DNA from 4 places in the Paenibacillus sp. FSL H7-0940 genome. Region 2 is predicted to be linked to each of the others. Evidence: predicted binding sites of a transcription regulator. Region 2 holds the regulator's gene; each other region holds the start of a gene.
The links. The regulator Rex, encoded in region 2, represses fermentation and respiration genes when NADH is low (regulators of the CRP and FNR family bind a similar motif). The targets are predictions, from matches to a motif close to TTGTGAAATATTTCACAA.

Region 1: the regulator Rex is predicted to act here: its motif matches at 1,567-1,584, upstream of nirB (nitrite reductase large subunit NirB).
Region 3: the regulator Rex is predicted to act here: its motif matches at 1,900-1,917, upstream of nadA (quinolinate synthase NadA).
Region 4: the regulator Rex is predicted to act here: its motif matches at 2,260-2,277, upstream of MHB71_RS26955 (cytochrome ubiquinol oxidase subunit I).

The regions. Positions count from the first base shown of each region.
Region 1 covers NZ_CP150280.1:666,289-670,281, reverse strand. Annotated here, with positions in the region: gene MHB71_RS02765 (hypothetical protein) at 141-464, shown strand; gene MHB71_RS02760 (metal-dependent hydrolase) at 691-1,398, opposite strand; gene nirB (nitrite reductase large subunit NirB) at 1,674-3,993, shown strand, end outside.
Region 2 covers NZ_CP150280.1:1,347,848-1,351,840, reverse strand. Annotated here, with positions in the region: gene MHB71_RS06105 (DUF5590 domain-containing protein) at 1-222, opposite strand, end outside; gene MHB71_RS06100 (amidohydrolase) at 260-1,567, opposite strand; gene MHB71_RS06095 (redox-sensing transcriptional repressor Rex) at 1,554-2,207, opposite strand; gene dinG (ATP-dependent DNA helicase DinG) at 2,427-3,993, opposite strand, start outside.
Region 3 covers NZ_CP150280.1:5,620,687-5,624,679, reverse strand. Annotated here, with positions in the region: gene ftsH (ATP-dependent zinc metalloprotease FtsH) at 1-1,687, shown strand, start outside; gene nadA (quinolinate synthase NadA) at 1,989-2,927, shown strand; gene nadB (L-aspartate oxidase) at 2,963-3,993, shown strand, end outside.
Region 4 covers NZ_CP150280.1:6,104,992-6,108,984, reverse strand. Annotated here, with positions in the region: gene cydB (cytochrome d ubiquinol oxidase subunit II) at 1-778, opposite strand, end outside; gene MHB71_RS26955 (cytochrome ubiquinol oxidase subunit I) at 723-2,138, opposite strand; gene MHB71_RS26950 (hypothetical protein) at 2,521-3,813, shown strand; gene MHB71_RS26945 (glycosyltransferase) at 3,810-3,993, shown strand, end outside.

The sequences.
Region 1 (3,993 bases), 680 kb from region 2:
AAAGAGATGTCCCGTCAGACCGGGATGTCTCTTTTTTTGTAATCAACTAGATTAATAGGTCGAACATTATGGAGAATGCCACATAAGATATACGATAATGGAAGATCAATAACCAAACACCAACCAGTGGGGGACCTGTTATGGCAGTGGGAAGGAACGGAAAATCAAATAAAGGTTCTAACAAAAAACCAAACGCTGCTAACACCCTCCTTAATGGAAGCCTCAAAGGGAAAAATCTCGAACTGATTGTAGCGGCGCTATTGGTGAGCGGAAAGTTGAGAGTGGATGCCGTCACGTTGTTTCGTGAGGCTACATTGGTTGTAGAATTGGTTGGTCAATATAAAACACTTCAAAAGGTCACACCCTCCAATTCAGACAAACTGGTACAATTCCTGGATGAAACTGGCGGCGATATGACGCTTAATGATGTTATACAGGCATTTCAGCAGAGGATCAATTCTTAATGGCCAAGAAATGAGGTGGACATCATGTCCGAGTTTGATGGAACCGGGTTTGCCGAACTGTTAATTGTGCTTATTCTTGTTGTTTTATTTGTATTTGGCTCCTCCGATATTGAAAGTTTATCCAGCACTCCAACAGCGACTTGATCTCATAACCCTCTTCTCATGGCTTACAGGTAAAATAAGATAAGAGAAATACCAGTCCTTATGTAGGACTGGTATTTGGTCATTACAGAAATAATGGCGAGAACGCGAACCACGCCAAAATGAGTGTGAGCACAATGCAGACATTCTCTACAACGGCCCCACGCTTGGTCCCTGTACTCATCAGATTCACCCGTATGCGCCACTTGAGCGGTGGTAACGGACGAATACCCCGATTGGTGAGTGAATCGGCCAACAGATGCATCGCATATGCCGTGCCTCCCGCTACCCAGATCTCCGGGCCCTGCTGCTGGGTCGTGCTGTAGAGTAAACCAGCCCATACCGCAGTTCCATATAAGGTATGCGTTAATCCCCTATGAGTTAGCGTGGTGCACAGCATAAGCAGGCTGCCTGCAATCAGATTCCACGGTGCAAATGCGTGACCATAGAAAACCAGTCCGAGTCCAATCGCAAACATCAACACTTTGCGAAGCGAACGCGAAGGCAGGAATGACACAAGCGCAATGAGGATCGCAAGCAACAGGTTCCATGGTTTGGCATGAACATAGAAGTACACAAATACAGCTGTGGGCAACAGAATCGTCTGTAACAACCTGATCAGACTGTTAGGTAAGGCTCTGGATACCAGCAGCGAATTTGGCTCATCAATGTCAGGCAATAACGAACCAATCAGTGCAACCGTAACTGCCGGGGCTGTCACTGGCATACCGGCCAACTGCAGAACAGAAAGCGACACGCCTGTCCCGATAATAAGGTGGGATCTTCCCATCATGATGCAAAAACGTCCTTTCGAAGAAATCGGGAACAATACGGCCCAGTTCCGATTTTACAACGAAAACAAAATAAGAACAATAGTTCGCATTTCTTATTTGTATGAAAATAAATATAACTTTCTGTGATGGGGCTCACACTATTATATTTATGACTCTTCTATCCTTATTAGTGAATTAAATCACATAAACTGTCGTCAACTACTTGTATAATTTCAAATATAAACCACTAAAATTTTGAGTAATGTACAGCGTCTATTCAAGGAGGCATACACACATGAACGGAAAAAAAGAGAAACTCGTTATCATTGGTAACGGTATGGCTGGAATCAGTACCGTTGAGCAAATTTTGAAATTAACTACGCGATTTGATATTACCGTTTTTGGCACAGAGCCCTATCCTAACTACAACCGCATTATGTTGTCTTATGTACTGGAAGGAAGCAAAACACTGGACGATATCGTGCTGAACGACCTTCACTGGTATGAAGATTACGGCATTACGCTGCACACAGGCACAACGGTTACACGAATCGATGCCGAGACGCACGAAGTTGTGACTGAAGATGGAACTCGCGTTCCTTATGACAAAATTATCATTGCGACTGGCTCCAACTCCTTCATTCTACCCGTCCCGGGACATGACAAAGAGGGTGTTGTCGGTTTCCGCGATATCGCCGATTGCAATGTCATGTTGGATGCTGCCAAACAGTATAAAAGAGCGGCCGTTATCGGGGGCGGACTGCTAGGCCTTGAAGCTGCCAAAGGATTGGTACAACTTGGCATGGAAGTTACTGTAGTGCATCTGATGGAAGATCTGATGGAGCGTCAGCTTGATCCACAAGCTTCAGCCATGTTGAAGGCAGAACTCGAACGTCAGGGTATCCGGTTCAAGATGGGTGCGCAGACTTCCGAACTGCTGGGCGGCGAACGTGTTGAAGGGATACGTTTTGCAGATGATACGGTTCTGAATGTTGATTTTGTGGTCATGGCTGTAGGCATTAAACCCAATACGGCTGTAGCCCGCGAAAGCGGTATGGAAGTGAATCGGGGTATTGTCGTGAATGACTATATGCAGACTTCACTTGAGAATGTGTACTCGGTCGGGGAATGTACAGAGCACCGCGGGGTATGTTACGGCCTCGTTGCCCCATTGTTTGAACAAGGTATGATTCTGGCGAAACATATCTGCGGTGTCGAAACGGCTCCGTATGAAGGTTCTGTAGTATCCACGAAATTGAAAATTTCAGGTGTAGATGTCTTTTCAACCGGTGAATTCATCGACAGTCCAGAGCACACCGTCATTTCGCACAAAGATGACTGGAAACGGACTTACAAAAAAATTCTGCTTCGTGATAATAAAATGGTCGGCGCTGTTCTTTTCGGTGACATTACGGATTCTGCCGAATTGCAGAAACTGATTAAAAATCAAACCGAAATGACCGAGGAATTGTACGGTTCACTCATGGGTACAGGCTGCGGCGGTCATAAGAAAGCAACTTCTGTTGAAACGATGCCCGAGGACGAAATCGTCTGTGGATGTAACGGGGTAACCAAAGGAGCCATTGTTGATGTAATTACAAACCAGGGCCTTACCACTGTTGATGAAATCAAAGCCTGTACCGGTGCAACACGCTCTTGCGGTGGGTGTAAACCGGTTGTGGAACAGATTCTGCAATATGTACTTGGAGACAGTTTCAGTACTGGAGCCAAACAGGGCATCTGCGGATGTACTTCCATGGGTCGAGATGAAATCGTAGCCGAGATTCGTGAAAAAGGATTACAAACGACCAAAGAGGTCATGAATGTACTGGGTTGGAGTCAGCCAGAAGGTTGTTCCAAATGTCGTCCGGCGATCAACTATTACCTTGGCATGATTGCACCAGACACACACGAAGATGAGAAAGAATCCCGTTTTGTTAACGAACGTATGAACGCGAATATTCAAAAAGATGGAACGTATACGGTTGTACCTCGGATGTATGGCGGTGTAACTACACCGGCAGACCTCAAACGCATCGCTGACGTTTCGGTCAAATATGATGTGAAAGCAGTCAAAGTGACTGGCGGTCAGCGTCTCGACTTGATTGGTGTCAAAAAAGAAGATCTGACCAAAGTCTGGGCTGAACTGGATATGCCTTCAGGTTATGCATACGCCAAATCGCTGCGTACGGTCAAAACATGTGTCGGCTCCCAATTCTGCCGCTTCGGTACACAGGATTCCATGGCCATGGGTGCTCGCATCGAACGTAAATTCGAACGTCTGGATCTGCCAGCCAAGTTTAAATATGCCGTCAACGGTTGTCCGCGAAACTGTGCAGAGGCATGTACCAAAGATATCGGTATCGTTGGTAACGACGGAGGCTGGGAGATCTTCATCGGTGGTAACGGCGGTATTAAAGCAAGACTGGCTGATTCCTTATGCAAAGTGAAAACGGATGAAGAGTTGATTGAACTGTGCGGCGCCATCATGCAATATTACCGCGAGACAGGTAACTATCTGGAACGGACGTCCGAGTGGGTGGAACGCATGGGTCTGGAGCATATTCGTTCGGTTGTTGTGGATAACCTTGAGGAACGTAAAGCGTTGATGCAGC
Region 2 (3,993 bases):
CAGGGTCCAGTAGATGTTGTCAGAGCCTTCTTTGTCTCCCCAGATGTACTTGCGCAATTCATCATAGGATGTAATGCCCAGTTGCTCCTGTGCTGCTTGTATGGCGAGCGCTTCTTCCTTGCGTTGGTCCTGCGTGACATGGACGTAATAACGCTGAAGTCCAAACAGAATCAGAACCAGTGCAAGCAGCGAAATCCATATCCACTTCTTTTTTTTCTTCAAAAGCCGAACTTCCTTTCCCTATGATGCTGTCCTGCAATTAACGAGCAAGCAGACCATCAAATGCCAATTGAGACTCACACAAAATGCGTTCTTCATCCAGCGTCAGGCATTCGCCATGTTTCACCACTTGTTTCCCATCCACCCATACGTGCTCAACATCCTTGGCAGAAGCCGAGTAGATTGTATGTGAGATCAGGTCTGTATGTGGATAGAAATGTGCCTGTTCAATGTCCAAGGCGATAAAGTCAGCCTTCATGCCGACCTGGAGTGCTCCGGTATTGTTCAAGAAGATAGATTTGGCACCGTATGACGTTCCGAGTAGTAACGCTTCGCCTGCTGGCACTGCCGTCGGGTCACCAGATACACCTTTGTGGATCAATGCAGCCAGTCTCATTTCCTCGAACATATCCAGGTTGTTGTTGCTTGCCGGTCCGTCTGTTCCGAGTGACACGGTAACTCCTGCTTTCAGCAACGCAGGTACCCGCGCAACACCGGAAGCGAGTTTCAGGTTACTTCCCGGGTTATGGGATACAGCCACATCATGACGGGCCAGAATCTCAATCTCTTCATCATTCAGATGCACCGCATGTGCAACCAGGGATGGACGAGAGAAAAAGCCCAGTTTCTCCAGATGTGCCACAGGACGCAGTCCATAATCAGCCACGTTCTGCTCGACTTCACGAAGCGTTTCCGACATATGTGTATGAAGGGGAAGGTTTAGGTCGTTCGCGACCTGCACAAGCTTCTCTATGTAGTCAGGAGGGCATGTATATGGTGCATGTGGCGAGATTACGGTTGTAATGCGACCATCTGCCTGTCCATTCCACTCACGCGCAAACGCAGCCGACTCCTCCAGCTTCCGCAATTGTTCTTCTTCCGAGCACAACCCGATTACACCACGTGCCAGTGCTGCTCTAACGCCGGATTGCTCCACAACTTTGGCAACTTGATCCATGTGATCGTACATGTCCAGGAAAGCTGTAGTTCCGCCTTTCAACATTTCAAGCACCGATAGCGAAGTTCCCCAATATACGTCTTCTGAAGTCATTTTCGCTTCCATCGGCCACATTTTTTCCTGCAACCATACTTGCAATGCAAGATCGTCTCCGTGCCCTCTGAGCAACGACATCGCTGCATGACCATGCGTATTGATCAGACCCGGCAGGAAGAACAGTCCTTTTCCATCCACTTTGGTACAATTTTTGTCTTCATCCGGCAATGTCTCACCAATATGCACAATCTTGTCATTCTCAACAACCATGTATCCGTGGACCACGTTCCATGTTGTGCCGCCTTCATTAACGGCAAATTTGCCGTTGTGAATTACCCATCTATTTGTTGTCATCTTCCTCGTCGTCCTTTCCAGTCTCCAAGTAATAGGCCAAACTAAGCAGATCCGTTGTAAAGTCAGCATGGTGAATGCGGATATGCGGCGGTGTTTTTAGAATGGTTGGTGCAAAATTAAGGATCGCTTCAATTCCTGATTCAATAAGCTGATCGGCTACATTTTGGGCTTCCGTATCCGGAACCGTGATAATTCCGATGCGAATGTTTTCCGTTTTAACCGCTTCCGTCAATTCATCCATTGGTTTTACCGTCAAACTGTTGATTTGACTACCAATCTTCGGTCCATATGCATCAAATACAGCAACAATCTTCATGTTGTCTTTCAGATACGCGTTATAGTTGGACAAGGCCTGTCCGAGATTACCCGCGCCTACCAGAGCTACATTAATTTGCTGATCGATTTTGAGAATGTGACGAATTTTCTCGATCAAATAGGATACATCATACCCGATCCCTTTACGACCAAAATCACCGAAGTAAGCCAGGTCTTTACGAATTTGGGCCGGATTCAGATCCAGCCTCTGTCCAAGCTCTTGAGAAGAAACAGTAGCCACCTCACGCTGATGCAACTCGTTCAAATAACGCAAGTAAACAGGCAGGCGTCGTACCACCGCTTCCGAAATTTTATCCGATTTCATTCTTGCTCCCCCTTACCAAGGCCACGATAAAATAATAGATGAAAAGATGAGCATTCTGTATAAAACTCAAAGATAAACGTGACATTTTATACAGAATGCTCCTTGTAATTTAGGTTATAAGTTCTTACGTGCAACTGCTTTAATCGGATACGGAAATATCTAATAAAGTTTAACGCCAAACGATAGTGTCATGCAATGATATAACGAACAAAACAACCATTATTTTTGTTCATTAGCAGGTTTTTCCAACCACTCGGTAATTCGTGGAACCATTTGCTCCGTGAGCATGTGCTCCATTTTGGGACCAGGTAATGAGTACAAAAAGAATTTACCATAATACGCTTCAATCACCCGTGTATCATAAACAATGACAATTCCTCTGTCCTTCGCTGTACGCACCAACCGGCCAAATCCCTGCTTGAAACGAATGACCGCTTGCGGCACGGACAGTTTCATGAATGGATTTTTCTTCTGTTCCTGAAGCAACTCACTCTTGGCTTCCACCAACGGATGATTCGGTGGCTGGAAAGGCAGTCGCACAATAGCGAGACAGGTTAGCGCCTCTCCCGGGATATCTACACCCTCCCAGAAGCTGCTTGTACCCAGAAGTACCGTAGCTTTGGCATCTTGGAACCTGCGAGTCAGCTTGGAGCGGCTTCCACTGTCAACGCCTTGCCCAAGCAACGAGATGTCGTTACCAGATAGCGCCTCCTTCAGCGGATCATAGACCTGTCGCAACATCTTGTATGAAGTAAACAGAACCATCATGCGTCCACGCGTGGCAATTGCCGTCTCTGCAAGTGATTGCACCAGCATATTAACAAAGTGCGCATCACCCACACTACCCTTCACACTCGGGAAATCACGCGGAATCACCAGAAGTGCCTGATCGCGATAGTTGAAAGGTGATGGCAGCATCGACGTTAACAACCGATTATTCTCGGAAGCTTCCTGCAAGCCAAGCTGTTCAATCATGAACTGGAATGATTTATCTACCGAAAGCGTAGCCGATGTAAGCACAACACTTTTCTTTTTATCAAAAAATAAATCCTTAAGTTGTGCACTGACATCTACAGGTACAGCATACAGCTGGAGAGATTTGCTGCGGAATTGACCGCTGGCTTCCATCCAGTACACCGTTTTGGCATCATCCATACGCATGAAGAAACGCAGATTCTCCTTCAATGTGGTCAGATCTTTCAGCAATCCTGTAATGTCCGTAATCAGACTATCCGATTGATAATCATCCTGATCCTCTTTCACTTCAAGCAGCAATTTGTCCCCTTTGCGAACCAAATCGCCCAGAGTCACATAGATCTGGTTCTCCAGATCCTGCAACTCCTGCCATTTTGCAGGTTTCTGAGAAGCTTTCAGACGCAGGGAAAATTGCCCCGTCTCTCCCGGTGAAGCATCACTTCGTTCAGGCAACAGACCGAACAAGGCATCACTCATACGATCCCACAGCTCCTTAACTTCAAGAGCGAGCGGGAACATCTGATCCACCATGGAGCCCCATTGCACCGAATTTTCATGCCCGGATAACTGCGAACGAAGCATAGGCAGCTGTCCATTACGACTGTCTTTAAACAGGCGGGTCAGTGTATGAACCAAGGTGAAATATTTCATATGCATTCCAAGATGTTTACCAGCGACATCCTCCAGATGATGTGCTTCATCGATCACAAGACTCTCATAGGCTGGCAGCAGCTGATGCGCGGCTTTCACATCCGTAAATAATTTGGAGTGATTGGTGATTACAATATCAGACAACCCGGCCTCATGTTTG
Region 3 (3,993 bases), 2.8 Mb from region 2:
TTCCTTTATTCCTTTGATCATTATGTTCCTGCTGTTCTTCTTCCTGTTTAATCAGGCTCAAGGCGGCGGCGGTAAAGTAATGAACTTTGGTAAAAGCCGTGCTCGTCTCTACAATGAAGAGAAGAAGCGGGTTACATTTGAAGATGTTGCGGGTGCTGACGAAGAGAAACAGGAACTTGTTGAGGTTGTAGACTTCCTCAAGGACCCTCGTAAATTCGCAGCAGTAGGTGCAAGGATTCCTAAAGGCGTATTGCTCGTAGGGCCTCCAGGTACCGGTAAAACATTGCTCGCTCGTGCCGTAGCCGGTGAAGCGGGTGTACCATTCTTCACGATTTCAGGTTCCGACTTCGTTGAAATGTTCGTCGGTGTCGGTGCATCACGTGTACGTGATTTGTTTGAAAATGCGAAGAAAAATGCCCCATGTATCATCTTTATCGATGAGATTGATGCTGTAGGACGTCAGCGTGGTGCTGGTCTCGGTGGTGGTCACGATGAACGTGAACAGACACTCAACCAGTTGCTCGTTGAGATGGACGGATTCGGAGTTAACGAAGGTATTATCATCATAGCCGCAACGAACCGTGCAGATATTTTGGACCCTGCCTTGTTGCGTCCTGGACGTTTTGACCGTCAAATTACGGTTGACCGCCCTGATGTAAGAGGTCGTGAAGCTGTCCTGAAAGTACATTCCCGTAATAAACCACTGACCAACGATGTGAAGATGGATATTATCGCGAAGCGTACAACAGGTTTCTCTGGTGCGGATTTGGAGAATCTCTTGAACGAAGCGGCGCTGATTGCAGCACGTCGTAACCGTAAAGATATTTCCATGAAAGAAGTCGACGAAGCGATTGACCGTGTTATTGTCGGTACGGAGAAGAAAAGCCGTGTCATCAGTGATCGCGAGAAACGCATTGTTGCTTATCATGAAGCAGGTCATACCATTGTAGGATACTTCCTGGAACATGCCGATATGGTACATAAAGTGACCATCATTCCGCGCGGACGTGCGGGTGGATATGTAATCATGTTACCTAAAGAAGACCGTATGCTGGTTACCAAAAACGAGTTGCTTGATAAAGTAACCGGCCTTCTCGGAGGTCGTGTAGCTGAAGAATTGTTCATCGGAGAAATTGGTACTGGTGCATATAGTGACTTCCAGCAAGCGACAGGTATTGTTCGCAGCATGGTTATGGAATACGGTATGAGTGAGAAATTGGGACCTATGCAATTCGGAAGTTCACAAGGACAGGTATTCCTTGGTCGGGATATCGGTCATGAACAGAATTACTCGGATTCCATTGCTTACGAGATTGATCAGGAAATGCAACGCTTTATTAATGACTGTTATGAGAAGTGTAAGGACTTGCTTGTTAAACATTCAAAAGAGATGCACCTGATCGCTCAAACTTTGCTTGAGGTAGAGACTTTAGAAATGGATCAGATCAAGCAATTGATCGAAACAGGTTCTTTGACTCCAAAAGCAGAGAATGACAATGATGGTGAAGGCACACCAACTGAAGGCGGAGAGCCAATCATCGACACCATCGGTGATGTGCGTGTTCGTATTCAAGGTAAAGATGAAACGCCTGAGCCACCAGCCGGAGATATTCCAAACGAAGCTCCGAATCTGGAAAAGGGTAATAACAATAACCCGGATGATGGCGGAACGAAGCCAACGTCTTAATGCACAATACATCTGGCTAATGATAGCAGGTGAAATCAAGAGAGCCCTCGGGGCTCTCTTTTTTTTATCCATTATTTTAAATAAGGATAGATAAAGATAAACGGGAGTTAGATGGCGAACCAGTTAGCAAACAGGTGATTACAGCGCTGTTCCGGGCCTTTTTCATTTATTGACAGAGTCGTGAACGTTGTGTAAATTAGTTGTTAAACCGCTTGTGATTCGTTTCTCAAGCGAAGATAACGACTTAGGTTAGCCCACGAAACAGCGCATGACGCTGTCCCGATAAAGGAGAGGATCACAGGTGGAAGCTCTGGCTTTAGAGCGCAAGGCTGAGATGAACCGCGAGCTGCGTGAGCGGCTTATGGAGTTGAAGAAGGAACGTAATGCCATTATTCTTGCCCATTATTATCAACGTGACGAAGTACAGGAGGTTGCCGACTTCCGTGGAGATTCGTTTCTGTTAGCTCAGAAGGCAGCACAAACAGATGCGGATGTGATCGTTTTCTGTGGTGTTCATTTTATGGGTGAAAGCGCTAAAATTCTGGCGCCAAATAAAACAGTTATTATCCCGGACGAACGTGCGGGCTGCCCAATGGCAGATATGGTGAATGTGGATGGACTACGCAAATTGAAAGCACAGCATCCTAATGCCAAGGTAGTTACTTATATTAATTCCTCGGCTGAGATCAAAGCAGAGACTGACATCTGCTGTACTTCAGCGAATGCGGTACGGGTTATTCAATCGGTGGATTCCGACGAAATTATCTGGGTACCGGATAAAAACCTGGGACATTATGTGCAGCAGCATACAGACAAGAAAATGATTATCTGGGAAGGCTACTGCAACACTCACGATATGCTTACAGTCAAAGATGTGGTAGAGATGAGAGCCAAGCATCCAAATGCAGAGTTTGTTGTCCATCCAGAGTGTCGCCCTGAGGTTGTAGAAATGGGTGATTTTGTAGGCAGCACAACAGCCATTCTGGAGTATTGCAAAAATTCATCAGCGAAGGAATTTATCGTAGGTACCGAAGATGGTACAGGATATCAGCTTCGTCTGGATAGTCCGGATAAACAGTTCCACTTTGCTACCAAGTTCCTCGTATGTCCCAACATGAAGGTGAACAACTTGAAGAAACTGGTGAAATGCCTGGAAACGATGAAGCCGCAAATCTACGTGCCACCGGCCGTTGCCGACAAAGCCAGAGAATCACTAGAGCGCATGTTGTTGGTAAAGTAGGATGCGCTACTCTTGCTCCAAGACAGGTGAATAACATGATACCGCAATATTTAGTTGATTTTGATCTGTCTGCGCTACCCATGGTAGAGACGGATGTACTGGTTATAGGCTCAGGGATTGCTGGTCTGTTCACCGCCATTAAGGCAAGTGGACAACAACGTGTATTAATGATTACGAAGAAGTCATTACTTGAAAGTAACACCAGATATGCGCAGGGAGGCATCGCTGCGGTTATTGCTGAGGATGATTCACCTGCTTACCATTTGCAGGATACACTTGTAGCAGGAGCGGGCTTATGCCGCTCCGAAGCGGTAGAGGTATTGGTGAATGAGGGTCCTGACGGAGTGAAGGAACTGATTCGTTTGGGTACTTTATTTGATCTGGAGAACGGCGAGTTGGCGTTGACGCAGGAAGGTGCGCATAGCCACCGCCGTATTTTGCATGCCAACGGAGATGCAACGGGATATGAGATTGTACGTGCGCTTGCTGTTGAAGTGAATGAGCATCCGGGGATTGAAGTATGGGATGAGCATTTTGTTGTTGACCTGATTACAGATCGAGATCGAGGGGAATGCATTGGCGCTCTGGTTCAGAAGGATGACGGATCGCAAGTGTTCGTGAAGGCACAGGCAACCGTTCTTTGCTCTGGTGGGGCAGGACAACTGTACCGATACACGACGAATCCCGATGTAGCTACTGCCGATGGTGTAGCCATGGCTTATCGGGCTGGGGCTATTGTTCGTGACATGGAATTTATCCAATTCCACCCCACCTCTCTTTGTTACCCTGGGGCCCCGCGCTTCCTTGTGTCAGAAGCCGTACGCGGCGAAGGAGCATATTTGCGCAATGTGAAGGGTGAGCGCTTCATGGATCGTTATCATGCCCAGCTTGAACTGGCCCCACGCGATATCGTGGCACGAGCGATTGTTAGTGAGATGGAGTCTACCAACAGTACCTTTGTGTACCTGGACATTACACATGAACAGCCAGAGATGATCAAGCATCGGTTCCCTACCATATATGAGACTTGTATGCGTTATGGATTGGACATGACAACGGACTGGAT
Region 4 (3,993 bases), 2.3 Mb from region 2:
CAAAGTATGCCGCAAGTGCAAGCGAAACTGCGCCAAGTACAACCATGATCCAAAGAGCCCAGCCGCGTACGGCGAACACATCGGTCATGAAATACGTCATTAACGCGTAAACAGCGAGCAGTGCAGCCAGCGGCAGCATCAATTTTTGCGCTGTCTTCAAGGCACGCTCTCTGAGATCACCTACTGTTCGTAGTGATGCAAACAGCAATCCATGAACCAGACACAGTAGCGTTACGCTCAAGCCGCCAATCACGGTGTACGGATTAACAATATCGAGGAATCCTGCACGCAATTGCATCTCCCCATCAATGGGCAGACCTTTCATCAATGTGGCAAAGACCACGCCGAACAGGAAAGGCAAGAGCGCGCTGGAGACAACAATGATGATGTCCCATGTTTTGCGCCAGCGTTGCTGTTTCATTTTACTGCGGAATTCGAAAGCAACTCCGCGGCCAATCAAGGCAAGCAACACCACCACAAGTGGCAGGTAAAAACCACTGAACAACGTGGCATACCAGTGCGGGAAGGCAGCAAACATTGCTCCCCCCGCCGTAATCAGCCATACTTCATTACCATCCCAGAACGGACCGATCGAGTTGATCAGAGTCCGACGTTCACGGTCTGTTTTGGCGATAATGCCTGTAGACATCCCCACACCAAAATCAAAACCTTCCAAAAAGAAGAAACCAACAAACAATACGGCAATCAGCAAAAACCACAACTCACTTAGTGACAACGGAATAACCTCCATCCACGCCGAACGGATCGGCCGATTCATCGTGATCTTCTGGCTTCTCGACCGCAAACGGTCCTGCTTTGATCTCACGTACGAACAGGTATACCATCACGATTCCGAGAACCGTATACGCAGCGGTAAAAGCGATGGTCGAGAACAGGATCGTTCCTGCGGATACGTTCGGCGAGACCCCGGCTTCGGTTGTCATATAGCCAAATACTGTCCATGGCTGTCTTCCTACCTCGGTCATAATCCAACCTGACGTATTGGCGATAAACGGCAGGGAGATGGCGAACACCATCAGACGCATAAACCACTTTCCAGCGACCTCCAGCTTCTTACGCATGGCTAGGAACGTACCGTATAGCGCCAATGCAATCATTAAACCACCCGCTGCGATCATAATGCGGAAACTCCAGAATGTTGTCCGTACCGGCGGGATGTAGTCCCCCGGTCCATACGTCTGTTCATACTCAGCTTGAAGCTCCTTCATACCTTTGACACTACCGGAGAACTTGCTGTAGGACAGATAACTGAGCAATCCAGGGATTTTGATCTCACCCGTACTCTCCTGTTTATCTGGGTCAATAAAAGCGACCACCGTCCATGGCGCCGGATCTTCTGTCGTTGTCCATGTGCCCTCACTGGCTGCCATCTTCATCGGCTGTGTCTCCACCAGATATTGCGCCTGGAAGTGACCCGAGAATGCGACGCCGAATGAAGAAACAAGAGCGATAATGATCGCAATATTAAACGATTTGCGGAAGATCTCCACATCCTGCTTTTTCATCAATTTGTAGGCACTGATCCCGGTTACGACGAAGGCCCCTGTCATCAATGCCCCAAAGATTGTATGTGGGAACTCGACAAGAAGCTGACCATTTGTGATGAGTGCAAAGAAATCATTCATCTCGGCTCGGCCGTTGTTAATCTCGAACCCAACAGGATGTTGCATAAATGAATTGGCTGCCAGAATCCACAGCGCGGACAGGAATGTGCCGACAAACACCAGCCAGATGCAGGCCAGATGCACTTTTTTGGACAAACGATCCCATCCGAATATCCACAATCCAATAAATGTAGACTCCATAAAAAACGCCAGTAGTGCTTCAATAGCCAGTGGCGCACCGAACACGTCCCCGACAAATCGGGAGTACTCGGACCAGTTCATACCAAACTGGAACTCTTGCAGAATACCTGTGACTACCCCGACGGCAAAGTTAATCAGGAACAGTTTGCCCCAGAACTTCGCCATCGTTTTGTAGATCTCCTTACCCTTAACAACGTACAACGTCTCCATGATTGCAACCAACAGTACAAGACCGATGGATAGCGGGACAAAAAAGAAATGGAAAATCGTTGTAAGTGCATATTGGATACGCGATAACATAATCGGATCCATACCGTTACCCCTTCTTTCTGTTCACTTCGCAGTATGCGTATTTGGCATTGAAGCTGCACCTTCGCTGTCTGTCCGCCAAATACGTTGATGAACGTATTGTGCCAGATTACCTATTTTATACATGTGAGAATTATCACAATCTTCGTCTCTAAAGCAAAAAAAAGTGATCCTGGTCACACAAAAGATAAAATTCAGCCTATTATCACAGCATGCCAACTGCATCTATTCATGGAAGATACTCATGTTTGGGACGGAAAGCCCATATGTTAGTCTCAGGCATATCATGCGAAGTACCGTGAGGGCTTTACATATGAAGTGAAAGCATGAAGCACATGCAGAGCGAAGACGCTCCATATTACAGTCAAGGTGAGGTGAACTATTCATGGAAAAACCTGCACCACTACCAGGTGAAGACGCTGAAACCAGCCTGGATAAGGCCAGTACAACACAGCCCCCTGTCCGGTATGTTCTCTTCCCTCGCAAAGGAGGCTGGTCATCCTTTCCCTATCCCGATATTGCTGCACTGCTGTCGATCGAGGGAGAGGTCTACTATGTCAGCAGCCTGACGCAAACAGAACATGTACCTCCGGTCATTACCGTCATCTCCCTCCCTGAGGCTGAGCAGCTATTGCTGGAACCTCGCACCGTAGCCGTGGTCGCCCATCCCTACTGGCTAATGGCTACAGCTTCGCTGGAGCCTGAGCTATGTATTGCCCTGCTCCCTGAGCCTGCTGGAAACGAAGCAGAATCTCCGCTATGGGAGAGCAGTATTTCCAAACTGGTCGGCATCGCCGATCTGGTAGGCACATCCTCCGAAACACGTTATATGAAGTTGTTATTCCAAGGCGTACGTGCTATCTGGCTGGGCGGAGAAGACCCTGCACCTGCGGGTACGATGCAAAAGGATGATCTCGAAGTCCCTCTCCGGGACTACGAATTGCTCTTCCTGCATGCGCTGCGGCAGATCCTGTCAGGCACTCCGGATAGTGTCACCCTGCTTCAATGCAGTGTACGTGCCGACTTCTACCGTCAGCTCCGTGCCAAAGCAGGTGCACATGAGACGATATCCTTTTTGCTGGCAGCCTATGAGTACTTGCTTGAAGATCCGCGGGCCGTCCATTCGTTGCAAGAGGCCTTCACCCATGCGGTCATGAATGGTCGCAGTGATTGTGTGGTCTCCCATTATCGATTCCTGTCTGCCATCCATGCCCGGGCTGGACAGTTGGAGGACGCCCTGCGGGTATATGGAATTAGTGCAGCAGATGAACAAGAACGGCATCATTATGAACAGCTCTGTCGCTGGTTTGAGGCAGGAGAAGATCAACTTGTACGAGCGGAACTATTGCGTATGAATGATGATTACGGAAATGCCCTGCGTATCCTGGACGAACTTGGCGGAGAAACGGCGAGACATTGGAAATTCCGCATTTACCAGGAGACTGGACGTGTGGAAGAAGCACTAGCTCTGGTGCATGCAGTCGATATTCAGGATGATGCTAGTCGCCGGGATTATCAGCAATTATCCGGCAGTGCGCTGGCACTACGAGGGGAACGACACGGGGCAGTCCGACATTTCCTTGAGACAGCACTGGAGGATGAAGATGCACTGGCCCGGATTGTCGAGCTGGAGCTGTTGGATCATGCTGTACAGCAATTGCTTGGGGAGGTGCCATGATGCTGGACCCGAAGAAGCGTAAACAACAGTTGAATGGGCCAATGGTGCACAGGAATATCCGAACCGAAACCACTTACACGCCAACCGAAACAGTCGATCGAACACATACAGACGCATTGGAACATGGAGATCACACCCCGGATCATGCACAACCAACGCAGGACATCCGAAGCCAAGTGC